2 regions of the Halobacillus sp. Marseille-Q1614 genome follow, and region 2 is predicted to be linked to the other one. Evidence: a T-box and tRNA genes for the amino acid it is inferred to sense, from the RefSeq annotation. Region 2 holds a T-box; the other holds one or more tRNA genes.
What was found. A T-box is a leader RNA that pairs with one kind of tRNA and senses whether it is charged. The one in region 2 lies ahead of alaS (alanine--tRNA ligase), so its partner is inferred to be a tRNA-Ala.
Positions count from the first base shown of each region.

Region 1: it has a tRNA-Ala gene. The T-box ahead of alaS (alanine--tRNA ligase) is inferred to sense a tRNA for this amino acid. The anticodon was not compared.

Region 1 covers NZ_CADDWH010000001.1:3,033,757-3,049,603, forward strand. Annotated here, with positions in the region: gene glmS (glutamine--fructose-6-phosphate transaminase (isomerizing)) at 1-296, opposite strand, end outside; gene glmM (phosphoglucosamine mutase) at 760-2,109, opposite strand; gene HUS26_RS15115 (YbbR-like domain-containing protein) at 2,179-3,150, opposite strand; gene cdaA (diadenylate cyclase CdaA) at 3,143-3,961, opposite strand; gene HUS26_RS15125 (anti-sigma factor) at 4,105-4,758, opposite strand; gene sigW (RNA polymerase sigma factor SigW) at 4,772-5,335, opposite strand; gene HUS26_RS15135 (aspartyl-phosphate phosphatase Spo0E family protein) at 5,476-5,661, shown strand; gene rocF (arginase) at 5,686-6,588, opposite strand; gene HUS26_RS20295 (HAD hydrolase-like protein) at 6,775-6,945, opposite strand; gene HUS26_RS15150 (hypothetical protein) at 6,959-7,156, opposite strand; tRNA gene HUS26_RS15155 (tRNA-Ala) at 7,260-7,335, opposite strand; tRNA gene HUS26_RS15160 (tRNA-Gly) at 7,342-7,416, opposite strand; tRNA gene HUS26_RS15165 (tRNA-Lys) at 7,443-7,515, opposite strand; tRNA gene HUS26_RS15170 (tRNA-Gln) at 7,748-7,822, opposite strand; tRNA gene HUS26_RS15175 (tRNA-Tyr) at 7,883-7,968, opposite strand; tRNA gene HUS26_RS15180 (tRNA-Thr) at 7,990-8,065, opposite strand; tRNA gene HUS26_RS15185 (tRNA-Val) at 8,070-8,145, opposite strand; tRNA gene HUS26_RS15190 (tRNA-Glu) at 8,149-8,223, opposite strand; tRNA gene HUS26_RS15195 (tRNA-Thr) at 8,244-8,315, opposite strand; tRNA gene HUS26_RS15200 (tRNA-Asn) at 8,319-8,393, opposite strand; rRNA gene rrf (5S ribosomal RNA) at 8,410-8,523, opposite strand; rRNA gene HUS26_RS15210 (23S ribosomal RNA) at 8,625-11,546, opposite strand; tRNA gene HUS26_RS15215 (tRNA-Ala) at 11,684-11,759, opposite strand; tRNA gene HUS26_RS15220 (tRNA-Ile) at 11,769-11,845, opposite strand; rRNA gene HUS26_RS15225 (16S ribosomal RNA) at 11,946-13,514, opposite strand; gene HUS26_RS15230 (hypothetical protein) at 13,922-14,143, opposite strand; gene HUS26_RS15235 (polysaccharide deacetylase family protein) at 14,269-15,027, shown strand; gene HUS26_RS15240 (KinB-signaling pathway activation protein) at 15,065-15,664, opposite strand; gene gerD (spore germination lipoprotein GerD) at 15,806-15,847, shown strand, end outside.
Region 2 covers NZ_CADDWH010000001.1:953,549-969,395, reverse strand. Annotated here, with positions in the region: gene mltG (endolytic transglycosylase MltG) at 18-1,148, opposite strand; gene HUS26_RS04725 (DUF1292 domain-containing protein) at 1,493-1,777, opposite strand; gene ruvX (Holliday junction resolvase RuvX) at 1,791-2,207, opposite strand; gene HUS26_RS04715 (IreB family regulatory phosphoprotein) at 2,207-2,476, opposite strand; gene alaS (alanine--tRNA ligase) at 2,707-5,343, opposite strand; T-box leader at 5,409-5,622, opposite strand; gene HUS26_RS04705 (AI-2E family transporter) at 5,666-6,739, opposite strand; gene HUS26_RS04700 (hypothetical protein) at 6,740-6,916, opposite strand; gene HUS26_RS04695 (ATP-dependent RecD-like DNA helicase) at 6,972-9,296, opposite strand; gene HUS26_RS04690 (lipopolysaccharide assembly protein LapB) at 9,318-9,980, opposite strand; gene mnmA (tRNA 2-thiouridine(34) synthase MnmA) at 10,051-11,163, opposite strand; gene HUS26_RS04680 (cysteine desulfurase family protein) at 11,177-12,313, opposite strand; gene cymR (cysteine metabolism transcriptional regulator CymR) at 12,327-12,746, opposite strand; gene HUS26_RS04670 (YitT family protein) at 12,700-13,380, opposite strand; gene HUS26_RS04665 (replication-associated recombination protein A) at 13,508-14,782, shown strand; gene HUS26_RS04660 (RsfA family transcriptional regulator) at 14,868-15,497, shown strand; RNA gene ssrS (6S RNA) at 15,550-15,738, opposite strand; gene aspS (aspartate--tRNA ligase) at 15,814-15,847, opposite strand, start outside.

The sequences.
Region 1 (15,847 bases), 2.1 Mb from region 2:
CCGTTGTGTACGATGGTGAAGCGCCCAGATGCACTTTGGTGAGGGTGAGCATTCTCTTTACTTGGAGCACCGTGAGTGGCCCAGCGTGTATGCCCGATTCCTAACGTTGAATGAATGTTTTCATCCACCGCTTCTCGAAGCGTCGCGATGCGTCCTTTTACTTTAGAAATTTTTACTCCGCCGTTTAAAGTTGCTATTCCTGCAGAGTCGTACCCTCTATATTCAAGCTTTTCTAAACCATTTAATAGAATCTCTTTCGTATCCTCTTGTCCGATATATCCTACAATTCCACACATATATTGTATCCTCCTAAAATCAAGAAAGGAGCATCCAACGGTCTGCGTAAAAGTTAACAGGGGCCGTTGCATGCCCCTTTCCCGTTAACGTTTTTTTATTGACACTTTATTCGTATGGTTTGAACAAAGAGTCGCCTCTTTGGTTTAACATACAAACATGCGGTTGAAGTGCAGCAACCGGGAAGCATCCGCCGAACACTCGATGAACTTCCTCCTCGTCAACTGTGCCCTCAGCACAGTCCTGGCGCTTTAATTAAATACCGTTCTTACTTTCCTCCCTTTTATGCTTTGAATAAAGCCTCTACTTATATAACCCGAAACACTGAAGGTTAAACACTTTTTTCGAAGCTATGCCTCATTTTACCCGAAACCAAGCTTTAGGGTCAATAACATTTACATTTCTTTCATATTAAATAAAATATGCGCAGGAGGGCTGCTTGTGCCCGGCCTGCGCCTTTATTCATTATTCTTTCATGCCTAATTCTTCTTCAACAGCCTGTACTACTTTATTCACGTACTTTTCACATTCTTCTTCGGTTGGAGCTTCTGCCATGATTCTTACAAGCGGTTCTGTACCGGATGGACGGACAAGAACGCGACCGCTGTCTCCCATTTCTCCTTCTACCGCTTTAATTACTTCCTGAATGCGCGGATGGGTCTGTACAGCCTGCTTATCAATGACTCGTACATTGATTAATACTTGAGGGAATTTTTCCATCTCAGATGCCAGCTCTGAAAGCGGCTTGCCTGTCTCTTTCATGACGTTCACAAGCTGCAGAGCAGAAAGCATGCCGTCTCCCGTCGTATTGTGATCTAAGAAGATGATATGGCCGGACTGCTCACCACCAAGGTTGTATCCGCCGCGGCGCATTTCTTCCATCACATAACGGTCGCCCACTGCTGTTTTGTCACTCTTCATTCCATTAGCTTCAATTGCTTTATAGAAGCCAAGGTTGCTCATTACAGTGGATACAACTGTTGAGTGGTTCAGCAGCCCTTTTTCGTTCATATGCTTCGCGCAGATGAACATAATGCGGTCGCCATCGACAATGGAACCTTTCTCATCAACAGCGATTAGACGGTCGCCATCGCCATCAAAAGCTAATCCGATATCAGCGTTTTTCTCTTTTACCAGCTGCTGTAAGGCTTCCGGATGAGTAGAACCTACTTCTTTATTAATATTTAATCCATCAGGAGAAGACCCGATCGATGAAATATCTGCTTCTAAATCCGCAAAAAGGTGAGAGGCTAAAGACGATGTAGCCCCGTGCGCACAGTCAAGAGCAATATGTAGCCCATCAAAATCAAAATCGACCGTTTGTTTCAGGTGCTGCATATACTTCTGGCCGCCTTCAAAATAGTCATTAATCTGGCCAAGGTCCTCTCCAGAAGGACGTGGGAGGTTATCCCCAGGTTCATCGAGTAATTTTTCGATTTCTAACTCCTGATCGTCTGTCAGTTTAAAGCCGTCGGGGCCGAAAAATTTGATCCCGTTGTCTTCTACAGGGTTATGGGAGGCTGAAATCATAATACCCGCTTCCGCCTGTAATGCTTTCGTTAAATAAGCTACACCCGGTGTAGAAATAATGCCTAAGCGCATCACTTCCGCTCCTATAGAGAGAAGACCTGCAGCTAATGCGCCTTCTAACATCTCCCCGGAAATACGCGTATCACGTCCGATAAGCACCTTTGGACGCTCTGTATTTTTAGTAAGAACATATCCGCCATAGCGTCCTAATTTAAAAGCCAGTTCGGGAGTAAGTTCTTTATTCGCTACTCCCCTTACACCATCTGTACCAAAATATTTACCCATAATTAATTGAAACCTCTCTTTCGTTGTCGCTTCTTAATTGTTTTTCTGGAAGAGCCCGAATCTGTTATTTTACTGGGCGTCTGCTGCCTGGTCCACTTCCACATTCACTTCAATTGTTTCCGGATCAACACTTGAAGCTTCCTCAGGAACCGGCACTTCTATTTCCACGGTCTCATCTTCCGTAATTCCTTCTACATCAACCGGAATGTTTTCAATTTCCTCAAGTTCTTCAAGAACGCTGTTAGGTCCTATAACCGTTACATTGGTTGTATCAGAGGTGATTGATTCTATGCTTACACCGTCAGCCGCGTCGCCTTCTGCTTCAAAGGAGACAGGCACCTCTTTCTCTGAGCGCTGAATCGGTACTGATACATCTACAGTGGTAGGGTCCAAAAGTACGTTTAGCTCATTCCCCTGGTCGTCATATACTTTTACAGGAGCCTTGAGAGCCTCTAAGTCACCGTCAGCCTCTCCGACGTCGATAATAGCTTTGACAGAAGCTACACGCTCAATAGCTTCAGCTGAACCAGTAATCGTTACTTGCTGGGGATCAAGTGCCGCTTCCCCAATCGTATATTCATCAGAAATTTCCTGTTCATTTATATAATCCACACTGATCGGAAAATCTTCATTTACTTTTTGATCAATCGTCACTTCTACTTCTTCAGGATCCATATTTACTTTTAATTGATTGGAGATACCGGAATGCTGAACATCTACTTCGTGCGTTCCCGGTCCTAAATCATTGAGGTCGACAAACGCCGTAAAGTTTCTCTGGCGGACGACCGGAGCCAGTGAACTGGTGGGGCCTTCTACAGTAACCACTACGTTTTGCGGCAGTCCGCTGACAACATACTGGTCGTTATCAAATCGAACCTCAAGAGGAACGTCGTTCATGACTTCTCTTTCAGAGGTGGTATCATTAAACCATTGAGAATCAGAATCCATATTATCATCCACATTGATGGAAACCCAAAGGAGCACAGCTAAAAGCAATGAAATAATTCGGAGAACCCATTTATTTTTAAATAAATTATCCATTCTTTTTCCCCCTCCAGTTCCAGGATTTAGAGGCAGGATTTTTAGCGCCAAAGTCGAGCTCGCTTCGTAAAATGTCTTCCAGCGTTTCCTGATCGAGCTGCCTGTGCAGCTCTCCATTTTTCGTACAGGAAATCGCTCCTGTTTCTTCAGATACTACAATGGTTACCGCATCAGTGACTTCACTGATTCCCATAGCTGCACGGTGCCGTGTCCCTAATTCCTTAGAAATAAACGGGCTTTCAGACAATGGCAGATAACAAGCGGCTGCTACAATTTTGTTTTCTTTAAGTATTACGGCTCCATCGTGCAGCGGCGTGTTCGGTATAAATATGTTCGTTAATAATTCACTTGTTAAATGTCCGCCGACAGGAATGCCTGTTTCCACATAATCCCCCATGCCGGTTTCTCTTTCTATCGTAATCAATGCACCAATCCGCCGCTTAGCCATGTAGTTGCACGACTTAATAATCGCCTGAAGAGACTTCTCGCCGTCCTCTTCTTCTCCACCCGTCCGGCTGAAGAAGCTTCCTCGGCCCAACTGTTCAAGCGCCCGTCGCAGTTCGGGCTGGAATAATATAATGATTCCTAAGAAACCCCAAGTAATTGCTTGTGACATCAGCCACCTCAGTGTGGTCAGTCCAAATAAATTACTCAATAACCATATAGCCAAGACAATGAATATACCTTTTAATAACTGAACGGCCTTTGTGCCTTGGATAAGCATGATTAATTTATATACAACAAACCAGACAAGGGCAATATCAATAGCAATTAAAAATAGATCTAAAAACTCAAATCCCCCATCAAGCATGCTTACACTTCCTTTTGAAGATATTCAACTTTAATAAAAAGCCATAGCCTGTTTATTATACCATATTTCCAATTTTACTAATATTAAATGGAGAAGACAAAAATAAAACCACCATGATGTGCATGGCGGTATGCATAGTTGATTTATTCAGAATCAGAACCGAAGGAGAAAACATCCGTTATGAAGTTTTTCGTATGGTACCACATCCACTCAAAAACTTGATTCACTTCGTTAATTTCGCCGCTGGCATAAGCCTGGTAGTTCTCACCATTGGCCAGCGGGCCTTCGGGTTCATCCGTAATAAAATCTCCATTAATTAACGTTACGTCTCCATCGATCTTTCCTTCTACTTTAAGATCTCCATTACGTACAACTAAGTCCCCCTGTACCGTTACTCCCTCAGGTACAATGACGGTATCATCCTGAATGATAAGATTCTCTTGTTTAGAAACTGTCATCTGCTGGTCCTGTTCCCAGACGGATAAAATCCCGCTAAACATCAGGAGAAAGAATACCGCAGCAGCCGTAATAAACGGATGCCTTTGCAGAGTACGGACATAGCTTTTTCTTTTCTTTTGTTTAGGAAGGTTATTCATGACCTGTGCCGTAAAATTCTCCGGAGCAGGAAGAGAGTCGGTGCTTTTTATTAAAGTAATGGATCGTTTTAATTCATGAAAATGACTCTGGCACGATGGGCAAGCCTGGAGATGGTCCCGCAGTCGTCGTTCTTCTTCTTTATTTAGTTCGCCATCCAAGTACTTATGCATAAGTACTACAGCTTCCTTTTTGCAGTTCATTCCCTCAACTCCTTTACACATGTCGAAGCCTTTTTCTCAAGGCTTCCCGGCCCCGGTGCACCCTTGTCTTTACCGTCCCTACCGGAATTTCCAGTACATCTGCAATTTCCTGCAGCGACAGTTCATCTAAATACCTTAATACAATAACGCTTCTGTATTTAGGAGGCAAGGCCAGCATTTCGCGCTGAATGTAATTCTGAAGCTCCAGACTTTCCACTTCTTCTTCAGGAAGCGCTTGATCGACTGCTAACTGAGAGTACATATTCAGTCCATCTGTACCTTTTACTTCCGCATCAAGATAATAGTCCGGCTTTCTTTTTCTCAGCCAGTCAATTGTGAGATTCGTTGCAATGCGGTAGAGCCAAGTAGAGAACTTACGGCGCTCATCGTAACGGTCTATATTCGTATATGCCCGTATAAAAGCTTCCTGGGCCAGATCTTCCGCCTCTGATGGAATACCGACCATTCGGTAGCAGATATGATACACTTTGTTCTGATAAAAGGTAACAATATCCTCAAATGCGGATGGATCGCCCTTTTTGAGCTCTTTAATTTTTTTCTTTATCATGTTTTCCATATCCTATACCTCCGCTGATTATGCGGTGTTACCTATACGTATAGTTCCGCAATAAGGTTTCAAAATTCATACAAATTATGTTTATCATATAGAAAAAAAGGTAATAGAAAGACCATTGAGGTCTAAGGGAGGTGAAAACATTGAACGCGGAGAGAAAGCTGTTAAATGAAATTGAGGATTGCAGAAATGAAATGAACCGGCTGACAAAGAAGTATTCATTAACATCTAAGCATGTTGTATATGTAAGTGCAAAATTAGATCGGCTGCTAAATGAATATGAGAAAAAAAAGGACCAGCAACCGTCCTTCCAAAGGGTCAGCTGCTGAATTAAAAGCCCTAACGCATACCTTTTATTTTAAACTTTCACCAAGCAGGGAACCCATTAATCCTACCGCCATGTTGGCCGTTTTGTTCTTTTCATCAAGGATCGGATTGACTTCAACGAACTCTGCAGATGTGATCATTTGAGATTCAGCTAACATTTCCATAGCTAAATGACTCTCACGATAGCTTAACCCGCCAAGGACCGGTGTTCCGACACCTGGTGCTTCATTAGGGTCAAGCCCATCTAAATCCAAACTTAAATGTACCCCGTCTGTGCGATCCTTTAAATAATTTATTGCTTCTTTCATTACGGCAGGCATTCCCATTTTATCTACTTCATGCATACTATATACTTTTATACCTTTTTCTTTTATTAATACTTTTTCCCCGGCATCTAAAGAACGTGCTCCAATAATGAGAATGTTCTCCGGTTTTACTTTAGGTGAGTATCCTAATATATTTGTAAGCTTTTCATGCCCTATTCCTAAGCTTGCAGCCAGCGGCATCCCATGAATGTTTCCAGACGGCGAGCTTTCCCCCGTATTTAAATCTCCATGAGCATCGTACCAAATAACCCCTAAGCTCTTATAATGCTTTGAGATTCCTGCAAGTGTCCCCATTGCAATACTGTGATCTCCTCCAAGAACTAATGGAAAATTACCTTTTTGAACAACAGCATCCACTTTTTCTGCTAAACGCAGGTTACCTTCAGCGACTTCTGTAAGGTTTCTTAAGTTATCCTCTTTTTGCTCTTTTTGACGTTTAGGACGGGAAATTTCAATATCTCCCAAATCTTCTATGTCTAATTCTAACTGCTCCAAGCGCTCCAACACCCCCGCATAGCGAATAGCACTCGGACCCATATCAACACCTCTGCGGCTCTGTCCTAAATCCATAGGTACGCCTACAATAGAGATTTGCTTAACCATACCAAATTCCTCCTTTTACTATCTCATCTAATTGTAGACGTTTTCATACCAATGACTCAACTAGACAAAATTGTGTATATATATACGTTATAAATGAGAAATCACCTTTTTTATAGCATGGTTCAGACTATCAGCTATCATCATTTTTTGAAATATTTCCGGAGTCTTTCTATGAAATCGGCACCTTCACTTCCTGCCCCTGTTAAGACTAGTACTTTTAGTGCCAGCCTGTTCGGCTGCCTGTATGTCCTTCATTCGACCTCCAATCACCCATCTTTCCTGGAGATTAAATTCATTATCTTTACAGGCTTGCTCGATCATGCCGGTTTTAGGCTTTCTGCACACTATCCATTCCAAACCCCAGCAATTCCTATTTAAATGCCTTTTCTGTTGATTTACCTTTAGAGATCCCTGGTTGATTGGTAAAAGAAAATACGAGAAACCCGTTCTTTTTTAAAAGTTCGAGATGCTCTCTTACTTCAGGATATAATGTAAAGCTTCCTGGGTATTCAATTTGGCTGCTTCCCCCAAGTGTACCGTCACGGTCGATAAAAACAGCTTTTTTCATAGGAACACCCCTTTTTATTCCTGCTGTCTTAAGAAAAACTGCTTAACAAAAAAAGGCTGACATCTCAATGATGACAGCCTAATGATGTAATTCTGATTATGTATGGTGGAGCCTAGCGGGATCGAACCGCTGACCTCCTGCGTGCAAAGCAGGCGCTCTCCCAGCTGAGCTAAGGCCCCGAACAATGGAGCGGGAGACGGGATTCGAACCCGCGACCCCCACCTTGGCAAGGTGGTGTTCTACCACTGAACTACTCCCGCACTCAGGTGCGGATGAAAATTAAAAGTGAGCCATGGAGGGCTCGAACCTCCGACCCTCTGATTAAAAGTCAGATGCTCTACCAACTGAGCTAATGGCTCGTAATTAAAATAAGTTCTCGTAAGTTTGTTGAGTGACGATGCTCGTCGTGTTGCAAGCTTATTCAGTGATGCCGCACTCCTCGCAAGCCTGCAGGAAGCTTACTCATGTGGTTGGCTTGCTCTACCAACTGAGCTAATGGCCCTTAATAATAAGTGGTTTTCATAAATTAAAAATCATTTAAACACAAGAAAATACCTAGCTCTTATTTAAGCTAGATGTAAGTTGAAAAAATGGCTGGGCCAGCTGGATTCGAACCAGCGCATGACGGTACCAAAAACCGTTGCCTTACCGCTTGGCTATGGCCCATTGATGACATTAAGTATTATTACCATATCCAACTTATTTATTCCATCTTTTTAAATAAAATGGTGGAGGGAGTAGGACTCGAACCTACGAACCCGATGGGAGCGGATTTACAGTCCGCCGCGTTTGGCCAACTTCGCTATCCCTCCACTATTCAAAAATGGAATCAATGGTGCCGGCCAGAGGACTTGAACCCCCAACCTACTGATTACAAGTCAGTTGCTCTACCAATTGAGCTAGGCCGGCTAAATGGTGGAGGATGCAGGGCTCGAACCTGCGACCCCTTGCTTGTAAGGCAAGTGCTCTCCCAGCTGAGCTAATCCTCCAAATGGTGACCCGTACGGGATTCGAACCCGTGTTACCGCCGTGAAAGGGCGGTGTCTTAACCGCTTGACCAACGGGCCAAAAAAATGTTCTTCTTCAGAGCTTCCAGCCGGATTTGAACCGGCGACCCCTTCCTTACCATGGAAGTGCTCTACCACTGAGCTATGGAAGCAAGTGGCTCCACAGGTAGGATTCGAACCTACGACCGATCGGTTAACAGCCGATTGCTCTACCACTGAGCTACTGTGGAATAGTGAAGCTTATTAATGAGGCAGCGTCCTACTCTCACGGGGATATACCCGACTACCATCGGCGCTGAAGAGCTTAACTGCTGTGTTCGGCATGGGAACAGGTGTGACCTCTTCGCTATCGCCACCTCATCTATTATATGGAGGTAAACCCTCAAAACTGGATAAGACTGATTGGAATCAAACCGTCATAATTTGTAGCTGCAACGCCTAGGCGTTTTCGCTTTTCTTTTAAAGTTAAGTCATCGATTGATTAGTATCCGTCAGCTCCACGTGTCACCACGCGTCCACCTCGGACCTATCGACCTCATCGTCTCTGAGGAATCTTACTAACTTATTGTTAGGGGAAATCTCATCTCAAGGGGGGCTTCATGCTTAGATGCTTTCAGCACTTATCCCGTCCACACGTAGCTACCCAGCGATGCTCCTGGCGGAACAACTGGTACACCAGCGGTGTGTCCATCCCGGTCCTCTCGTACTAAGGACAGCTCCTTTCAGATTTCCAACGCCCACGACGGATAGGGACCGAACTGTCTCACGACGTTCTGAACCCAGCTCGCGTACCGCTTTAATGGGCGAACAGCCCAACCCTTGGGACCGACTACAGCCCCAGGATGCGATGAGCCGACATCGAGGTGCCAAACCTCCCCGTCGATGTGGACTCTTGGGGGAGATAAGCCTGTTATCCCCGGGGTAGCTTTTATCCGTTGAGCGACGGCCCTTCCATACGGTACCGCCGGATCACTAAGCCCGACTTTCGTCCCTGCTCGACTTGTAGGTCTCGCAGTCAAGCTCCCTTGTGCCTTTACACTCTGCGAATGATTTCCAACCATTCTGAGGGAACCTTTGGGCGCCTCCGTTACTCTTTGGGAGGCGACCGCCCCAGTCAAACTGCCCACCTGACACTGTCTCCGGACCGGATCACGGTCCTGGGTTAGAATGTCCGTACAGCCAGGGTGGTATCCCACCAGCGCCTCCACCGAAGCTAGCGCTCCGGCTTCTCAGGCTCCCACCTATCCTGTACAAGCTGTACCAACATTCAATATCAGGCTACAGTAAAGCTCCACGGGGTCTTTCCGTCCTGTCGCGGGTAATGCGCATCTTCACGCATAGTATAATTTCACCGGGTCTCTCGTTGAGACAGTGCCCAAGTCGTTGCACCTTTCGTGCGGGTCGGAACTTACCCGACAAGGAATTTCGCTACCTTAGGACCGTTATAGTTACGGCCGCCGTTTACTGGGGCTTCGGTTCAACGCTTCGCTAAAAGCTAACGCATCCCCTTAACCTTCCAGCACCGGGCAGGTGTCAGCCCCTATACTTCGCCTTACGGCTTCGCAGAGACCTGTGTTTTTGGTAAACAGTCGCTTGGGCCTTTTCACTGCGGCTCCTCGGCAGAGGAGCACCCCTTCTCCCGAAGTTACGGGGTCATTTTGCCGAGTTCCTTAACGAGAGTTCTCCCGCTCACCTTAGGATTCTCTCCTCGCCTACCTGTGTTGGTTTGCGGTACGGGCGCCTCTTTCCTCACTAGAGGATTTTCTTGGCAGTGTGAAGTCCGGAGCTTCGGTACTTTATTTCCCTCCCCATCACAGCTTGACGTTGCCGGACGGATTTGCCTATCCGACCGTCTTGCTGCTTGGACGCACTCTTCCAATCGTGCGCACTCCTTATCCTCCTGCGTCCCCCCGTCGTTCAAACGGAAAGGAGGCGGTACAGGAATATCCACCTGTTGTCCATCGCCTACGCCTTTCGGCCTCGGCTTAGGTCCCGACTAACCCTGAGAGGACGAGCCTTCCTCAGGAAACCTTAGGCTTTCGGTGAAAGAGATTCTCACTCTTTTTTCGCTACTCATACCGGCATTCTCACTTCTAAGCGCTCCACCAGTCCTTACGGTCTGACTTCGCCGCCCTTAGAACGCTCTCCTACCACTGATCCATCAGGATCAATCCGCAGCTTCGGTGGTGTGTTTAGCCCCGGTATATTTTCGGCGCGGAGTCACTCGACCAGTGAGCTATTACGCACTCTTTCAATGATGGCTGCTTCTAAGCCAACATCCTGGTTGTCTAAGCAACTCCACATCCTTTTCCACTTAACACACACTTAGGGACCTTAGCTGGCGGTCTGGGCTGTTCCCCTCTCGACCATGAACCTTATCACCCATGGTCTGACTCCCAGAACAAAGTCATTGGCATTCGGAGTTTGACTGAATTCGGTAACCCGGTAGGGGCCCCTCGTCCAATCAGTGCTCTACCTCCAAGACTTTCTATTCTGAGGCTAGCCCTAAAGCTATTTCGGAGAGAACCAGCTATCTCCGTGTTCGATTGGCATTTCACCCCTACCCACACCTCATCCCCGCAATTTTCAACTTGCGTGGGTTCGGGCCTCCAGTCAGTGTTACCTGACCTTCACCCTGGACATGGGTAGATCACACGGTTTCGGGTCTACGACCGCATACTCAAATCGCCCTATTCAGACTCGCTTTCGCTGCGGCTCCGCTTCTCATCAGCTTAACCTTGCATACGGTCGTAACTCGCCGGTTCATTCTACAAAAGGCACGCCGTCACCCATGAATGGGCTCCGACTACTTGTAGGCACACGGTTTCAGGTTCTCTTTCACTCCCCTTCCGGGGTGCTTTTCACCTTTCCCTCACGGTACTGGTTCGCTATCGGTCACTAGGGAGTATTTAGCCTTGGGAGATGGTCCTCCCGGATTCCGACGGAATTCCTCGTGTTCCGCCGTACTCAGGATACACTCCGGAGGAGAAAGGATGTCGAGTACAGGGCTGTTACCCTCTATGGCGGATCTTTCCAGATCACTTCGTCTATCCTCTCTCTTGGTAACTCCAAAGGAGTGTCCTACAACCCCAGAAAGCAAGCTTTCTGGTTTGGGCTGATTCCGTTTCGCTCGCCGCTACTTGGGAAATCGCGTTTGCTTTCTCTTCCTCCGGGTAATGAGATGTTTCAGTTCCCCGGGTCTGCCTTCCATAACCTATGTATTCAGTTATGGATACTGTTCCATTACGAACAGCGGGTTTCCCCATTCGGAGATCCTGGGATCAAAGCTTACTTACAGCTCCCCCAGGCATTTCGGTGTTAGTCCCGTCCTTCATCGGCTCCTAGTGCCAAGGCATCCACCGTGCGCCCTTATTCACTTAACTTTTAAATCGTCGTGAAAAGACGTTTCTTACTTTGGTTTGATGTCTTGTCAAATCTTATCCAGTTTTCAAGGTTCACAACTAAAAGATCAGTTGATTATAAAACACAAAAAGAAATACTTTGTGTTTTAAAGGTAATATGGTGGAGCCTAGCGGGATCGAACCGCTGACCTCCTGCGTGCAAAGCAGGCGCTCTCCCAGCTGAGCTAAGGCCCCGTATATGAATGGTGGGCCTGAGTGGACTCGAACCACCGACCTCACGCTTATCAGGCGTGCGCTCTAACCAGCTGAGCTACAGGCCCATTCATTACAATAATTTAATTTTGATCTCTCAAAACTGAACAACCAACCATGTACGTCCTCCGAAGGAGACGGCTAAAAAGCCGTTCCTTTTATCCTTAGAAAGGAGGTGATCCAGCCGCACCTTCCGATACGGCTACCTTGTTACGACTTCACCCCAATCATTGGCCCCACCTTCGGCGGCTGGCTCCATAAAGGTTACCTCACCGACTTCGGGTGTTGCCAACTCTCGTGGTGTGACGGGCGGTGTGTACAAGGCCCGGGAACGTATTCACCGCGGCATTCTGATCCGCGATTACTAGCGATTCCGGCTTCATGCAGGCGAGTTGCAGCCTGCAATCCGAACTGAGAATGGTTTTATGGGATTTGCTACACCTCGCGGCTTCGCTGCCCTTTGTACCATCCATTGTAGCACGTGTGTAGCCCAGGTCATAAGGGGCATGATGATTTGACGTCATCCCCGCCTTCCTCCGGTTTGTCACCGGCAGTCACCTTAGAGTGCCCAACTCAATGCTGGCAACTAAGATTAGGGGTTGCGCTCGTTGCGGGACTTAACCCAACATCTCACGACACGAGCTGACGACAACCATGCACCACCTGTCACTTGGTCCCCGAAGGGAAGACCCTATCTCTAGGGTGGTCCAAGGATGTCAAGACCTGGTAAGGTTCTTCGCGTTGCTTCGAATTAAACCACATGCTCCACCGCTTGTGCGGGCCCCCGTCAATTCCTTTGAGTTTCAGCCTTGCGGCCGTACTCCCCAGGCGGAGTGCTTAATGCGTTAACTTCAGCACTAAGGGGTGGAAGCCCCCTAACACCTAGCACTCATCGTTTACGGCGTGGACTACCAGGGTATCTAATCCTGTTTGCTACCCACGCTTTCGCACCTCAGCGTCAGAAACAGACCAGAGAGTCGCCTTCGCCACTGGTGTTCCTCCACATATCTACGCATTTCACCGCTACACGTGGAATTCCACTCTCCTCTTCTGTCCTCAAGTTCCCCCGTTTCCAATGACCCTCCACGGTTGAGCCGTGGGCTTTCACATCAGACTTAAGGAACCGCCTGCGCGCGCTTTACGCCCAATAATTCCGGACAACGCTTGCCCCCTACGTATTACCGCGGCTGCTGGCACGTAGTTAGCCGGGGCTTTCTCGCGAGGTACCGTCAAGGTACCGCTCTATTCGCACGGTACTTGTTCTTCCCTCGCAACAGAACTTTACGATCCGAAGACCTTCATCGTTCACGCGGCGTTGCTCCGTCAGACTTTCGTCCATTGCGGAAGATTCCCTACTGCTGCCTCCCGTAGGAGTCTGGGCCGTGTCTCAGTCCCAGTGTGGCCGATCACCCTCTCAGGTCGGCTACGCATCGTCGCCTTGGTGAGCCGTTACCTCACCAACTAGCTAATGCGCCGCGGGCCCATCTGTAAGCGATAGCTCAGAAAGCCATCTTTTACTCTTCCCTCATGCGAGGGAGGTGATTACCCGGCATTAGCCCCGGTTTCCCGGGGTTATTCCGGTCTTACAGGCAGGTTGCCCACGTGTTACTCACCCGTCCGCCGCTCATTCCACTAACGTCACCCCCGAAGGGGATCAGTTAGCTTCCTGCGCTCGACTTGCATGTATTAGGCACGCCGCCAGCGTTCGTCCTGAGCCAGGATCAAACTCTCCATAAAAGTAGTTTGACTTGCTCATTTGCACACCGAATGTGCTTGTTTGAATTCTCTCTATATAATAGAAAGAATAAATTGACGTACTGATTGGTTCGTTCAGTTTTCAAAGATCAAATTGTTTCGATGTCTTTTTAGCGACAAGAACTAATTTATCATGGTTACATGAATAAGTCAACATGTTTTCTAAAGAAAAATTAAATTCTTAGTGATTAGGAGAAACACTTTTTTGTGAATCCCTTTCCTGACAACGATTAATAATATAGCACAGATTTTAAACTCAGCGCAATACATTTTCATAAACTTTTTTAGATTTTTCTTTTTCCCTCCTTCCCCATCCTTAAACCATTTTTCTTCAAAACAAAAGCCCAGGTTAATCTCCCGGGCTTTTGCCTGATGATGAATACATAAAATTAGTTCTGTTTTTTCTTCTTGGGCATATAGTGTAAGCACTCTTCACCAGAAGCAAACCTTCGAAAAAGGCGGAACAAAACTTCATACCTTTTTTCCATAGCGTTCTTAATGGAAGGATCGATTCGGTTATCCCCCAGGTCAAGAGTGATTTCTTCCATCTCCCGCCTTAATAAGTACTCTATCTCTTGGTACTCTTGCTTTGTAATCATGAGACCATACATCCAAGACCCTCCCTAAGTGTTCAACAGCTTCTTTTTATTCTTACCCTTTTTTCGGGATTTATAGCATAGGTTGTCCTGTTTTTCATAGATATAAATCATATAGGTGAAAAAAGGAGTGCGTGGGCGTGAAATTTCACAAAAAACGTATAGGGTCGTTTAAACGTTATGGAATCATAGTAGTTATTGCTTTGTTTTGCGCCGTTTTAATGTGGGTAGGCCAGCGAAGCCAGGTTTCTGTGTTTTCGAATAATGGTGAACCGCGGGCTTTATCACAAGGAAGTGAAGAGCATCCGTTTATTTCCTTAACCTTCAATATCAGCTGGGGAAGCAACAAAGTGCACGATATTTTAAAATCTTTAGAGGCACATGAGACAAAAGCCACGTTTTTTCTAAGCGGCGAATGGGCGGAGCGCCACCCGGATATTGTCAAAGCGATTCACGACGGAGAACATGAAATTGCGATGATGGGCTATGCGTACGAAAGCTATATGGACAAGGAAGCTGCCGAAGTGCGCCAGGATATTGAAAAGGCTCAGGGGGTTTTTGCAAAGCTCGGTTTTGAAGAAGTTCATTGGATCCGCCCGCCTCACGGAAAATACAATGAAGAAGTGTTAAAGGTAATCGAAGAAGAAAAACTAGAAGCGATCCAATGGAGTGTAAACCCGAGAGACTGGGAAAACCCGGGCACTAATAAAATCATTGATCAAGTGTTAAATGATACCGGCAAAGGAGATATCATTCTTCTGCACGCTTCTGATTCTGTCAAGCAGACCGACAAAGCTCTTGAAGTATTACTGCCGGGCTTAAAGCAGAAAAAGCTTAAATTTGTAACGGTCTCTGAACTGGTGAACGGAAGCCAGACAACCATTGAACAGGTGAATTAATAAAGAGAGCTGCCTATTTAAGGCAGCTCTCTTTTTCCTATTTAGCAGCAGGCTGATCTCTCGTAAGCCTATGTAAAATTAAAAGCTGATATGCATTACAGATAACGAGCGGAATGATCATTAACCATACATAATCAGGTGAAGCCGCTCGCAAAGCGGGCACCCATTCGACCGACGTTACAACGACCATAAAAAATAAGGCGGGTACAAATGCCTGTCGGTTCGTTTCCTGCGTTTTTTTCCACGCCACCGCTAAAGAAACTACAAATAAACCGAGGGATGTAAAAACATAAGGCCACACAGACACGTTATCTGCCGCTTGATATCTAAAGTAAATAAGATCAAAAATGACAAATGCGATTAAAAATAATTGGATCAATCCCCAGCTTCTCTTAAATAAACCTTTACCAAATTGGTGGATCGTTAAATAAGCGAAGAAGCCCATTTGACTGATTACACTGAATATAAATCCTAATCCTGAAAAAAATAATAATAATCCAAGCAGTTCAAATATTTGAAAAGGCTGCAGAACAGCAGCATAGGATTCTTTTTTAATTATAAAACTGGATACTAACGTTAAAACTCCGCCGATTAACAGCGTCGTTAAAAACAGACGTACCCATTTTCGACTATTCACGTTAATTCTCCCCCTGTTGGCTAATACTTCCCACACGTATTCTACCATGATTCCAGGTATTTTTCCTTAATGGCCCGAATATTTTTTGTGACATGTTGCATATTAAACGTAAGGGATAACTTATGGAAAGGGGACATTCACATGTCCAGATTTCGAATCATTTGTCCCATTCTCCTCGTCATG
Region 2 (15,847 bases):
CGCATTCCTTCACTTTTTTATTCATCGTCCTTGTTTATGTGTTCTTTTTTAAGCTTATTATGCTCTTTAAGCGTTTCGGAATAATATATTTCCCCTTCCTGATCCGCTAAGAAATAAAGATACTCGGATTCAACCGGATTTAAGGCGGCTTCTAATGAATTACGGTTAAAGCTCGATATTGGCCCAACTGGAAGCCCTTTGTTTTGATAAGTGTTATAGGGTGAATCTACCTCAAGATCTTCATAAAGCACACGATCTTTATGTTCTCCGAGTGCATATAGAACGGTAGGGTCCGTCTGCAGCATCATATCTTCTTCAATCCTGTTGTAAAATACTCCTGCAATTCTTTTTCTGCTCTCGGCTGTTCTCGCTTCATTTTCCAGAAGAGATGCCATCGTCAGAGCTTCATGTACGGTAAGGTCCCTTTCCTCTATTTGTTCTTTATGCTGTACGATAACCTCCTGAGTCGCCTGAAGCATATCTTCAATCACCTCTTCCAGCTCAGGGTTCTCCACCTCATACTGGTAAGTGGTCGAGAAGAGGTACCCTTCCAGTGCATATCTCAGGTCTTCATTTAAAATATCCTCACTCAGCAGTTCTGGATATTTTTCAATCAGTTCGTTTAAGTAATCTTCGTTATTTACTTTTTCTAAAAATTCTTCTTTTGTAAAGTCAAATTCCTTCGCATAGAGTTCAGCAATCTGCTCCATATTTCTGCCTTCCGGAATCGTTATAGTGACAGCCGGTTCTTTAATGAGTTTTCCTTCTTTTAAGGAATCGATAATTTCATCATGGGTCATCGATGCTGTAAATTGATAGTTACCTGCCTGAAAACCCGTCTCATTATTAAACTTTGTATATAACCTGAAAATGAGCTCGTTTTTAATAACACCATTATCTTCCAGGATTGTCGCAATTTGCGATGTTGATGACCCTATAGGGATTTCAACTTTTATTTGACTGTTATCTTGCGGGTCAACCGGCTGTAAAGAAGATCTAATATATAGAAAACCCACGATCACACTGATAATTAGTAGTGCGGCCAGAGAGATTAATACAATGGCAACAATCTTGCGTACTGTGCTTCTTTCTTCATTTCTTTCCTTCATTCGGTCCATGTACTTCTGTTTATCTTTCGAATCAGACACCAAAGCTCCTCCTTCCATCCGCTACATTATACTACAAATTACGAGCTTTTTTCTAACCTTATTCGATTAAGAAATAGTGAACAATATTTTATGTTTGCCCAAAATCCCCTTATTCTTTGATGTTGATTTTTTTTAAAAGGGGCCTGCTCGTTTATTAAAAGGTTCCACTTAACGTGGGGTCGTTCAATGTTGGCACACACACGTGCTAAACTTCTTTTTTAAACCCTCCAAGCAAGAACCCCTTGCTTTTCTCAATAATATCAAATATCGTCTAATGCAAATAAAAAAGGCTGCCGATAAAGTCGACAGCCTTAGCTTTAGGCTTAGTGCCTTAAGCTATTATCTTATGTTAAATCTTCTTCCGTGAGGGTCGTTAACATTTCTTCGACCATTTCCCACTCTTCGTCCGATTCAATTTGATAAAGAGCCAGATCGTCTTCCTCGTTGCCTTTCTCTTCATATCTGAACGCGTAAACCTCTACTTCGTCGCCTTCTTTCTGTTCAGCAGGTACAACGGCGATGTAGGATTGTTCCGTCTGATCAACATCAAATGTGAACAGTACTTCAAATAAATGTTCTTCTCCGTTCTCATCAGGAATAATAATTCTTTCTTCTTTTTCTAAAGCCATGGAAAGGCCTCCTTTATTGATTAGAATCTAAATAACTTTGTAAAATGATGACAGCTGCCATTTTATCAATTACTTTTTTACGCTTTTTACGACTTACATCCGCATCGATCAACACCCGTTCAGCAGCCATCGTTGTCAATCGTTCATCCCAGAGATGAACCTTAATCTCGAATTCCCTCTCGAGCCATCTTCCAAACCTTTGGCTCTCTTGCCCCCTTGGGCCGATAGATCCATTCATATTTTTAGGAAGACCTACTACAGCTTCAGTAACTTCGTTTTCTTCGATAACTTTTCTCAGCGGTTCTTTCACTGTTGAATAGTTATTTTCATCCCATTGGAGAGTCGTAATCCCTTGAGCTGTCCAGCCCATGGCATCGGACAGGGCAACTCCTATCGTCTTCTCTCCAACATCTAACCCTATTTTTTTCATTAAGCTTCCTCTTTATTCTTTTCTAGATAAAATTTCACTAACTCTTCGATCAATTCATCCCGTTCCATTTTTCGGATGAGATTTCTCGCATCCTGGTGGCGAGGAATATAAGCTGGGTCTCCAGATAACAGGTAGCCAACGATTTGATTGATGGGGTTATAGCCTTTTTCCTCTAAAGAATTATGAACGGAAAGCAGCAGGGCTCGTACATCTTTATCAAACGGCTCTTCTGAAAAATTAAATCGCATTGTTTTATCCATCGAACTCATTAAAGATCACCTCGCACATATTAGTGTTTCTTCCATTATATACTTATTTCCTTTATTTTAAAAATTAGCTCTGTTAAATGAGGGTGTTTCTTTAATTTACGAAATGTGCTTCTATAAGCGGACGAACCGTCAAGCCTTCTCGCTGCGTGATCTTGACGGCCCATTTTTTTCCGCTTCGCTATTTCACATTCCCCTTATTTTTCACTGAAAAAATAACAGAGACTATAAAGTTAGGAATTGCTTTGAACATATTCTTGAGCATATGCCAAGGCTTCCGAAATCTTGGAAGGGTCTTTACCGCCCGCCTGTGCCATATCAGGACGGCCGCCGCCGCCGCCTCCACATATCGTAGCAGCCTGTTTAATCAGGTTGCCCGCATGGAAGCCTTTGTCAATCAAGTCTTTTGAAACACCTGCAATGAGCTGGACTTTTTCCCCGCTTGTTGTCGCCAGAAGGAAAACTCCGGACTCTGTTTTCTGTTTGAGGTCATCCATCATATTTCGTAAGGCGTTCATGTCTTTAACATCTACTTGTTTAGCCAGCAGGTTGACTCCGTTTACAGTTTCGATTTCTTCAAAAATAGACGCAGCTTCCAGATTAGACATCTTAGAAGCTAGTGATTCATTTTCACGCTGTAATGCCTTCATTTCATCCTGAAGGTGCTGGATGCGCTCAATTAGCTGGTTCGGTTTTGCTTTAACCAGTTCTCCTGCTTCTTCTAATAGGGCTTCCTTACCGCTTAAGTACTCATAAGCCCCTTTAGCTGTTACAGCCTCAATTCGTCTTGTACCAGCTCCTATACCCGTTTCGCTTACGATCTTAAACAGTCCGATTTCAGCCGTATTTACCACATGGCAGCCGCCGCAAAGTTCCATGCTGTAATCCCCTACTTGTACTACGCGGACTTCAGAGCCGTATTTTTCGCCGAATAGGGCCATCGCGCCTTGTTCCTTCGCCTCTTCAAGGGATTTGAACTCCACGCCTACAGGAAGAGACTTCCAAATTTTTTCATTAACAATTTTTTCAATCTTCTCAATTTCAGATTCCGTGACGGACCCAAAATGAGAGAAGTCAAAGCGCAGTCGTTCAGGAGCTACAAGAGACCCGGCCTGATTAACATGATCACCCAGCACATCTTTTAGCGCCTGGTGAAGCAAGTGTGTCGCCGTATGGTTTTTCACGATGTATGACCGAGTTTCTTTATTTACTTCTGCAATTAAGCTGACACCTTTTTGAATGGTTCCTTTTTCAACAACCGCTTCATGCATATGCTGGCCGTTTGGTGCTTTTTGCACATTCGTAATTTCTACCTCAACCTCATCGTTTTTCAAGATCCCTTTATCAGCGATTTGTCCGCCGCTTTCCGCATAGAAAGGCGTCTGATCCAAGAAGAGATAAACCGTGTCCCCTTCAGACGCTGCTTCTGCGAAGGCATTGTCCTTAATGAGTTCAACGACAGCAGCTTCCGTGCTTAAACGATCATAGCCGATGAACTCACTCTTGACGTTCACATCGCCGAGAACTCCATCCTGAATCTGCATGCTGTCAGATTTCTGCCGGGCGCTTCTTGCACGTTCACGCTGCCTCTTCATTTCATTCTGGAAGCCTTCTTCATCAATCGTAAAACCGGCTTCTGCCACATATTCCTCAGTTAGTTCCTTAGGAAAACCAAAGGTATCATAGAGACGGAATACTTCGCTTCCAGGAAAGACATTGCTTCCTTTCGCTGTTTCCTCTTTCATAATCGAGGAAAGAATCGTAAGTCCTTCATTTAGCGTTTCGTGGAAACGCTCTTCTTCGGTTTTTATGACGCTTTGGATAAATTCTTGTTTTTTGCGAATATCCGGGTAAAAGTCATTCATAATGTCGGCTACTTCGGGAACCAGCCTGTACATGAACGGCTCATTAATATTAATCTGTTTCGCAAATCGTACAGCACGGCGCAATAGTCGTCTGAGCACATATCCCCTTCCTTCATTGGAAGGCAGCGCACCATCACTTACGGCGAAACTTACCGTACGCATATGGTCGGCAATCACTTTAAAAGCTGAGTCCTGCTCTTCTGTTTCTCCGTAAGATACACCGGAGATTTTTTCAGTAGCTTGAATAATTGGCAGAAACAAATCTGTTTCAAAGTTCGTCTGGGTATCTTGAATGACACATACCATACGCTCAAGCCCCATGCCTGTATCAATATTTTTCTTCGGAAGCGGAGTATACGTATCGTCAGGGTTATGGTTGAACTGGGAAAATACTAAGTTCCAGATTTCAAGATACCTTTCATTTTCTCCTCCTGGATACAGCTCAGGGTCGGATGGGTCATTTCCGTATTTCTCACCGCGATCATAGAAAATTTCGGTGTTTGGACCGCTTGGACCTTCCCCAATGTCCCAGAAATTTTCTTCTAAGCGGATGATTTTTTTCTCATCAATTCCGATTTTGTCTCTCCAGATCGCGTAAGCTTCATCATCCTCAGGGTGAACGGTGACCGACAGTTTTTCAGGCTCAAACCCGATCCAGTCAGGGCTCGTTAAAAATTCCCATCCCCATTCAATTGCTTCTTCTTTAAAGTAATCGCCGATGGAAAAGTTACCGAGCATTTCAAAGAAAGTATGGTGGCGGGCCGTAAATCCAACATTTTCGATATCGTTTGTACGAATCGATTTTTGCGCATTTACAATACGTGGATTTTCCGGAATTACCCGGCCGTCAAAGTATTTCTTTAATGTAGCTACACCACTGTTGATCCACAGCAGGGAAGGATCCTCATGGGGCACAAGAGAAGCGCTGGGCTCAACACTGTGACCTTTTTCTTTAAAGAAGTTGAGGAACATTTGTCGTACGTCTGCTGAAGTTAAATTTTTCATATGATAAACCTCCTTAAAAATTCATCCTTCTCTATATAAACGAAAAAATCCCGTCCCTGCCATCTGGCAGGGACGGGATTTTAATCCGCGGTACCACCCTGGTTATAGACAATAAGTCGTCTATCACTCTCTTCGCGGGTAACGGTGCGAATGGCCGGCGGGTATTAACCGCACTCCGGAATAGCTTTCAACAGGGCAATTTCTGTTCTTCTTTCAGCCTATGGAAGAACATCTCTTATGAATTGCTGGCTGCTTACTTTTTTCCTTCTCCGTATTTATCGTTCATATAGTGTAGATATGCGTAATTATAGAAAAGTTATGCTTATCTGTCAACGCTTCGGGCCATCCGGGCTTGATAAACTTCTTCCACCACAACTTTTAAACACGTTAACACCGGCACGGCCAGCACCATTCCAGCCACTCCCGCCAGTTCTCCGCCTGCCAGAAGGGCAAATATAATCAGGAGCGGGTGGGTATGAATGCTCCTGCCCATAATATATGGAGATAAAAGATTTCCTTCGATTACCTGAATAATAACGATAACGATGAGGGTTAAAAATAACACTTTCATAGATATCGTCGCCGCTACTATTAATGCCGGTACCGCTCCTATTAATGGACCGAAGTATGGAATAATGTTGGTAATTCCAGCCACAACTCCAAGAACAAGCGGATAAGGGAGGCCCGCCAGGTAGAATCCTAGTGAGGCAAGCCCGCCTACAAATAAGCTGATAATTATCTGCCCCCTGATATAACCGCCGAGGGAACGGTTCAGTTTTTTGGTTAACCGAACGGCTTCCCTGTGCCATTTCTTCGGAGAAAGCTTTAAAAGCGAGTTCATAATATAATGGTGGTCTTTTAAAAAGTAAAACGTCATAACAGGAATCACCGCAATGAGAATGATGAGATTAAATACACCACTCATCCCGGCCATTATCTTCATGAGCTTCGAATTCAGCCAGGTTTCCAGCCGCAGATAGCTATCTTCCACTCGCTCGTGAATGCCATCAGGAAGACGTTCGGTTTGTTTATAGAATTCCTTAGTCCAATTCTGATAGGCTTCCATTACAGCCGGCAGCTGTTCGTTTAATAGTTTAATTTGCTGCACAAGATGGGGATAGCCCCGGTATAGTCCATATCCGGAAAGCGTAAAGAAGACGATAAAGATAAGGAAAATGGCAAGTACACGGTTAAGCCCTAAGTGATGCAAATATTCCACTACGGGATGCAAAAGCATGGCAATAACAATAGCAATTAAAAAAGGGGTAATGATCCTGCAAATCAAAAGTACGACATGATCGTAATAAGGAAATAACCAGGCAAGGAAGAGCAGCATAAGCAGGATTACGAAAAATATGGATATTCGCATCCCCCACTTGACTAGTGTTTTATTCATTTATGACCCTGACTGGTAAAATAAATCATTTAAAGAGCTCAAGCTGCCGTCTTCCTCAATTTGATGCACATCAATCTTCCCTTTATTGACTGAAAGCTCTATGCAGCAAGTCCAGCAGTAATACTGATCATTTCCGATGCGGCCCAAGTTTTTCCCTTGGCAATTTGGACATTTCATAAGGGCAGACTCCTTTTTGTCTGCTAGTCTAACCCTATGATTTCCAAATTATACATTACATAAAGTCATAAGGTGATAGATCTTCCTCTTCCTCAACTGTCGGCATCTCTTCTTTTTGAAGTTTCTCCGCAAGCTGGGTATACCTGAGATTAGTATCTGTTGTCCTGACCCCTTCTAAAAACGCCTGCTGGTCTCCGCAGATAATAAGGGAATGCTTGGATCTTGTAATCGCGGTATAAAGGAGATTCTTACGAAGCATCCTCCGGTAGCCTCTAACCACCGGGAGAATAACGATCGAAAACTCACTGCCCTGCGATTTATGAATAGACGTACAGTAAGCATGCATTATATTATTTAAATCTTTCTTCGGATAGACAACTTCTTTATTGTCATATTCTACAACGACCTGTTCAACCTGATCGACGTTTTCTTCCGCCCTGAAGATCGCAGCAATTTCTCCAATATCCCCGTTATAAACACCATCTTCCGGCTGGTTGACTAACTGTATGACCTTATCGCCTTTCCGGTAAGTCACTTCTTTAAAAGTGATGTTGCGCTTCTGCTTGCTTTTAGGGTTTACAGCCTTCTGTATTTCCTCATTCAATTGATGGATACCGACATCCGTTCGATACATCGGCGCCAAAACCTGTACCTCTCGAAGATCAATCCCTTTGTCCAGCGCTTTTTTCACAATGTTGGTGACCAGCTCTTTAATCTGATGTTCGCCGGCTGGAATAAAATTAAAATCATGATCTTTTGTTAATGAGTCGATCGTGCATTCATCATTTTTGATTTCATGGGCGAGCTGAATAATTTTAGATCCTTCTTTTTGCCGGTAAACTTCTGTTAGGTTAATCAAAGGAATATACTGCGACTTCAATAGATCAGAAAGTACCTGGCCCGGTCCAACAGAAGGCAGCTGATCTTCATCCCCAACGATCAGCACCTGCATATTGGAAGGGATCGCCCTAAACAGCTGATTAGCGAGCCACATATCCACCATAGAGAACTCATCGATTATCAAAATCTCGCCCTCTAACTGGTTATTCTGGTTCTTATCAAACGTTTCATGTCCATCCCAGCCTAACAGCCGATGAATCGTGCTGGCAGGAAGACCCGTTGATTCGGTCATCCGCTTGGCCGCCCTGCCTGTAGGAGCCACGAGAATAAAAGGAAAAGGGTCGCCCTGCTCAAAATCCTTAGGATCGATCGAAACGTCATTAAGCTCGGCATAAGCTTGAATAATCCCTTTAATAACCGTTGTTTTTCCTGTGCCCGGTCCTCCGGTTAGAATCATAGCTTTTGAATGTAAAGCTTTTTCAATCGCATTAAACTGATCCTCTCCGTAGCTGATCGATTCTTTTTCTTCGATATCTCCAATGATTTTCATTAAATCGGCCTGTGTAAATTCGACTTCAAGCTCCTCGGAAGTAATTCTCTCGAGCTGATGGCAAAAACCATTTTCCGCGTGGTATAAGGACGGCAGATAAATGCGGTCGTCTTCAATAAAAACATAGCGGTTTTCAGCTAATTGAATAACCTGCTGAGACAGCTGTTCAAATGTAACTTCAGCGGAAGCGCCGCCGCGATTTAATAAAGATTCCGCTTGTGTAAGACATACCTCTGTCGGCAGATACACATGTCCTGCCGATAAGCTCTGCTGCAAGATATATAGACTGGCGGCCCGCAGCCTTGTCGGGTGATCTTCAGGAAGTTTCTGAACCTTGGCCATTTCATCAGCACGGTGAAAACCAAAACCTTCTACTTCAAATACGAGCTGGTAAGGATCTTCTTCAATTATGCTTAACGTCTGATCTTTAAAAGCCTGATAGATTTTTTGCGACAGCTTCAGTCCAAACCCGTATTTATTAAGGTGAATCATGACATGCTCAAAGCCCTGGTGTTCAAGAAGTGCATCGCGCAGTTGCTTTTTCTTTTCTTTAGCCAGCTTAGGAACACGATCCAAAACATCCGGGTCTTTTAAAATCATGGATATCGCCTGTTCACCTAATACGTCGACAATCCGCTCAGCTGTTTTCTTTCCGATGCCATGGAATAAATCACTGGAAAGATAGGCCGTAATGCCATCTTTAGTTTCAGGCATAATGCGCTGATAGAAGTTCACTTGATACTGCCGGCCGAATTTTTTGTGGTTCTGGAAATCCCCATAAAAAACATACGTTTCCCCTTCCTCAAGTGGAGGAAAATGTCCTTTAATAACAATACTTTTCTCCTCAACCTCTTCACTGGATTCCGTAATTTGAATTAAAGCGATGGAGAAAAGCTCCGACTCCTTATGAAAAATCATGCGATTTAATTGTCCTTTAATAAAAGGCTTTTCTTCTTCGCCGGACGTTGAAAAAAGCGTATGTTCTTCCATGACTTCATGTTCCCCTTTAAATTATTCTTCGCCTAAGGCATGCTCTACTTGTGCTTTAGCGTGAGCTGCCAGCATATGCTCTGAGTTATTTTCTAAGGCTTTGTTAAAGTATTCAAGAGCAGCTGCTGCATCCTCGCGGTGGAGGGCTGCAACCCCTAAATTATAATAAGCGTCACTGTGAGTTTCTTCTAATTGTAGCACAGTCTTCATTGCCTCTTCAGCTGCTTCTATCTGGCCATTTTGCGCTAGGCACAGCCCGTATTGAAACTGAATATCCACGTCATCTGAGTTAAGTTCAGCTGCACGGAGTAAATAAGGAAGAGCGAGCTTCATATAGTCCTGATGGACAAATGTCATGCCGATCATGAAGTGCACATCTGCTTCATCAAGTCCTTTTTCAATAGCCTGCAGAAACTGGGTTTGAGCTTTCGTATATTTTTCTTGCTCATAGTACACGTTCCCAAGTCCATAGTATGCAGTCGCTGCTTTATCATCGAGCTCGATTGCTCTGTTAAAAAAGCGTTCAGCCCTTTCAAATTCGCTAACGTGAATAAGCAGATTACCAAAGTTAATATAACCGACAGGATCTTTCGGATTTTCCTCAATGGCTTCTGTAAATAATTGAGTTGCTTTTTCGAAGTTTTGCTGCTGCATGTAATCAATGGCTTGATCTAATTTATTCATTCAAATTCCTCCTAAAAAAGCCATGTCCACTACCATATGGACATGGCCATTTTCTCCCTATTCTTTAAGCCTATCCTACATAAGTAAGCGGCTTGTTTTCTTTGATGACTTGATCGATTGTGGCCCCGCCCAAGCAGACGTCTCCCTCATAGAAAACAACGGCCTGTCCTGGAGTAACCGCTCGTTCTGGTTCTTTAAAAGTCACTTTAACAGAACCATCTTCATTTAGATGTACGGTCACAGGACTGTCCTCCTGACGATAGCGGAACTTCGCCGTGCAGTCAAAAGATAATTTTGGAGCTGTGCCGCTCGTCCAGTTTGCATCAACGGCCAGTAATCCGTCTGAGTACAGGGCATCGTGATGGTAGCCTTGTCCTACATATAAAACGTTTTCCTCAAGGTTTTTACCGACGACAAACCAAGGGTCCCCTGCCCCGCCAATACCTAAGCCTTGACGCTGGCCGAGGGTGTAGTACATCAGACCGTCATGGCTGCCTTTGACTTCTCCTTCTAATGTCTGCATTTCTCCTGGCTGTGCCGGGATATATTCACTGAGGAATTCTTTGAAATTACGCTCCCCAATAAAGCAGATGCCTGTGGAGTCTTTTTTCTTGGCAGTAGCGAGATCATGTTCTTCTGCAATTTTACGAACTTCTTTCTTCTCTAAATGCCCAAGTGGGAACATGACTTTGGCTAGTACATCCTGGGACAGCTGATTTAAGAAATACGTTTGATCTTTATTGCGGTCAACACCTCGAAGCATCTGGTACGTTCCCTCTATTTCTTTAACTTGGGCGTAGTGACCTGTTGCTAAATAGTCCGCTCCTAAGGACATCGCATGGTCCAAAAAGGCTTTAAACTTAATTTCTTTGTTACACATTACATCAGGATTAGGCGTTCTCCCCGCTTTATACTCGTCTAAAAAGTAAGTGAACACTTTATCCCAGTATTGTTTTTCAAAATTAACAGCATAATATGGAATGTCTAATTGGTTGCATACACGAATCACGTCTTCATAATCTTCTGTTGCCGTACACACTCCATTCTCATCAGTATCATCCCAGTTTTTCATAAAGATACCGATGACATCATACCCCTGCTGTTTTAAAAGCAGTGCGGATACAGAGGAATCAACGCCTCCGCTCATCCCTACTACTACTCTTGTATCTTTAGGATCTTTCATCTCTCTCACCTTCCTAGCTCAGTCTTTTAACGATTTGACTGACCCGCTTGGCAGCTTCTGCTACATTCTCTTCCGTATTCGCTGAACCAAAGCTGAAACGAATCGAATTTGTCGTTCGCTCGTCCTCTGATCCATACATCGCCGATAATACATGGGAAGGCTCTACAGAACCTGCCGTACAGGCGCTGCCGCTTGAAGCTGCAATTCCGGATAAATCGAAATTCGTTAATAAGGTTTCTACATTCATTCCTGGAAAACTGACATTTACAATTGTCGGCACCGTAACTTCTTCATCGCCATTGACTGTAAAGTCCACCTCTTCTTCTAGCGTTTCCAAAAATGTTTGTTTCAATTTTTTATAGTGATTAATGTTGTCTGTCCGCGTTTCCATAAGAAGCTTGACCGCACGTTCAAATCCTGCAGCAGCCGGAATATTTTCTGTTCCTGCCCGTCGTTTACGCTCCTGTTCTCCCCCATGCTGAAGAGACTGAAGCAAAGTTCCTTCTCTTACATACAAAAATCCGATGCCTTTAGGACCATTGATCTTATGGCTGGAAACCGCCAGTAAGTCGATCGGAAGCTTCTCCACATCTATAGAAAACAGTCCATAAGCCTGGACAATATCCGAATGCAAATACGCCTGATGATCAGCCGTAAGTGCCGCGATTTCCTCAATCGGCTGAATGACTCCTGTTTCATTATTAACCATCATAATACTTACTAATATTGTATCGTCCCGAAGCAAGGATTGAAAATCTTTTACCCTTATCTGCCCTGCTTCATTGACTGGCAGGTAATCAACCTCAAAGCCTTCTTTTTCTAAATATTCGACGGCATGCAAAACAGCGTGGTGCTCTACGGCAGTTGTAATGATGTGCTTTCCTTTATGCTGATTAGCCATCGCCGTTCCGATAATCGCTAAATTATCTGCTTCCGTTCCGCCGCTTGTAAAAATGATCTCTCTTTCCTTAGCACGTAGGCTCTTAGCTATTGTAAGGCGGGCGTCATCAAGAAGCTTTCTGGCTTTTCTACCAAACTGGTGAACGCTTGATGGGTTGCCAAACGTCTCTTGATAAACAGGCACCATAGCTTCAAGCACGTTCGGGTCTATTGGTGTAGTTGCTGCATGATCCAGATAGATTGGTTCCATTTTTTACACCCCTTTAAATATAGAACATATAAGCATCCTGGGTCTGATCATCGACATGATCTTTTAAATCCTCAAGAGTGGTCGTATCCAGTACGTCTTTTACAGCATCTCTGACTCTTTTCCAAAGGGCCTGTTTCGCCGGTTCCTCATCTTCAATACCTTCTACAGGTGTAATCGGACCTTCAAGTATTCTGATCACATCACCTGCTGTTATTTCATAAGGCGCTTTTGTGAGCATATACCCGCCATATGCTCCTCTGACGCTCTTAACAAGACTCGCGTTTCGCAATGGAGCGATCAGCTGCTCAAGGTAATGCTCGGATAAGTCATTATCTCTGGCGATTTGTTTTAGAGAAATCGGACCATCTCCATACTTTCTTGCGAGCTCAATCATAATGGTTAGTCCGTAACGTCCTTTTGTTGAGATTTTCATAACCTTCACCCTTCTTTATTAAGTAGTCCAATATTTTTTTGGAAAGCGGCAGAGTTTTACCAACAAGTGTGCCGAGAAATAAAGCGATGAATACAGTACCGATCCCTACTGGACCTCCTAAGAGCCATCCTATAACAGCCACCGTAATTTCTATCGCATTCCTGACGGTTGAAACTTTCCATTGTAACGCATCTGTTAATACCAGCATTAAACTGTCGCGGGGACCTGCGCCAATATTAGGAGCTACGTACACTCCTATTCCCGCAGCTGTAACCAGCGTACCTAATATAAATACTAAAATCTTACCTGCCATCCATTCAGGCTCTGTTAATAAAAAATTAAATAAATCTATAAACAGGCCGATTAACACCATATTTAATATCGTGCCGATTTGCGGCAGACTTTTTAATACAATAGATGAAATGATAACGATTGTTAAACCTGCGATGATCGACCATGTGCCTACTGTCAATCCAAATTGAACGAACAATCCATAGTGCAGTACATCCCACGGTCCTATGCCAAAATCCTTCACTTGCATAGTCATTGATATTCCGAGGCCTAACAGAATCAGGCCCACAATAAAAAAAGACCAGCGCAGCCAAGCCTTTGGCTTTATTAGAGTCCATTGCATAGCTGATCTCTCTCCTTCTTCAATTATACCAAACGTTATTATAGCATGAATGGCAACCCTCTTGCATTTTAATAGAATTGAATCTACTCTTAGAAATAATGAAGACAAATAAAGGAGTTCAAACCTTATGAGTATACAACCACTGGCTTTTCGTATGAGGCCTTCAAGCATCCAGGATATTATCGGACAGAAACACCTTGTCTCTGAAGGGAAAACACTGGATAGAATGGTCAAAGCCCAGCGCCTGGCTTCCATGATTTTATTTGGTCCGCCCGGTACCGGGAAAACTTCTATGGCCACCGCTCTCGCAAAGAGCCTGCGCCTGCCTTATAAAACGTTAAATGCAGTTACAGATAAAAAGAAAGATATGGAAATTGTTGTAGAAGAGGCTAAGATGCACGGCCAAATGGTGTTAATCCTTGATGAGGTGCACCGGCTGGACAAAGGAAAACAGGATTTTCTTCTGCCGCATCTTGAGAGCAACCGGCTTACTTTAATCGGATGTACCACGAGCAACCCTTATCATTCTATAAATCCCGCGATTCGCAGCCGCTGTCATCTTTTTGAACTGTATAGACTTGAGCCTGACGATATTAAAGAAGCGATAGAACGGGCGTTAACGAATGGAAAGGATGGGCTCGGAGATTTAAAGATCCAGCTTACAGATGAAGCCCTTAACCATTTTGCCGAAAGTGCAGGCGGAGATATGAGGTCTGCGTTAAATGGACTCGAGCTCGCCGCCTTCTCGACACCTGAGGATAAAGACGGTGGAATTTTTATAGATCTGGCGATTGCAGAGGAATGCATGCAGAAGAAAAGCTTTTCTCATGATAAAAATGGCGATGCCCATTATGATGTGCTCTCTGCTTTCCAAAAATCAATTCGAGGAAGTGATGTCAATGCCTCGCTTCATTATCTGGCAAGATTGATAGAAGCCGGAGATTTAGACAGTATCGCCCGACGCCTCGTTGTCATTGCCTATGAAGATATTGGACTCGCTAATCCACAGGCAGGACCAAGAGCACTGGCTGCCGTAGAAGCAGCTGAAAGGCTTGGATTTCCTGAAGCAAGGATTCCGCTTGCTTCCGCAGTGACGGAGCTTGCGCTTTCCCCAAAATCAAACAGCTCATATAAAGCTTTAGACGCAGCCCTGGCTGATATCCGCAAAGGAAACAGCGGTGACGTTCCTGCCCATTTGAAAGACTCCCATTATAAAGGGGCGGCCAAACTAGGCAGAGGGCTTGAATATAAATACCCTCATAATTTTCCGAACGCCTGGGTGGACCAACAGTACCTGCCGGATCCTATAAAGAGTAAAAAGTACTATGAACCTAAATCCACGGGCAAATTTGAGCAGGCTTTGAAACAAGTGTATGAAAATATTAATAAACAAAAATCATAAAGAAGTATAAATTATTCTCCCTTGGGTCAAACTAGTAGCAAAATCTGAGAAACTATTGTTCTCATAGTTTAACTGGAGGGTTATTATGCCAAAAGTAAGACAAGATGCTTGGTCTCATGAAGATGATTTATTATTAGCAGAAACTGTACTCAGACATATTCGAGAAGGAAGCACCCAGCTGAAAGCCTTCGATGAAGTCGGAGATGTACTCAATCGCACATCAGCCGCCTGCGGCTTTAGGTGGAATGCAGAAATCAGGCAGAAATACGAGCAGGCTGTGGATTTAGCGAAAAAGCAGCGGAAGGAGAAAAAAAGAAAAGAAGCCGCCTTTCAGCAGCCGGCCGTCATTTCCTCATCCGCTCCTAAAGAAGAAGCTGCTCCTGTTTATAAAAAGAAAAACGAACGTGTAGAAGAAAAACCTTCTGCGCCGATCGACTTACCTCAAGTAATTACTTTTTTAGAAAACTTACAGGCTGCTTCCAGCAGCCAGCCGAATTTAGATGAAAGAGTACAAGAATTAGAAGAAGAAAACCATGAACTCAAGGCTGTTAATCAAAAACTGCAGTCTCAGCTCCAGTCCTTAAAAGAAGATTATCAAGCTTTTATCTCTCTTATGGATCGAGCACGTAAAATGACAATGTTTGATGACCAGGAATTTAAAAGCCATCCGCTGTTCGGCATGGAGCCAAATCACTTGGAGCATTTAGCCAAATAAAGAAAAAAGCGCCCGTTCATAAGGAACGGGCGCTTTTTTTAGACATACAAAAACCAATCCCAATTGTGCCGTCGCATCATGAGTTTTGAACCCGCTCCAGGCAGGTGGGTGCCCTGCTTCACACTTCTTGCGTCCTCTAAATGAAATAAAGAGGCATGCATTCCATGTGAAGACGTCAGGCTCCCGTTTCAAAAATGTTCGGTCAAAACGTACATTCGAACAACGTACACATCAGGATTGGTTATTTATTGTATTCAAATCATAGCACAAAAAATTATTGTAATCAAGGAAAGAACTACGCTTTATGAGTGAGTCTTCAGTCCTGTTTTTTAGCTGCCACTCTTAGGTGA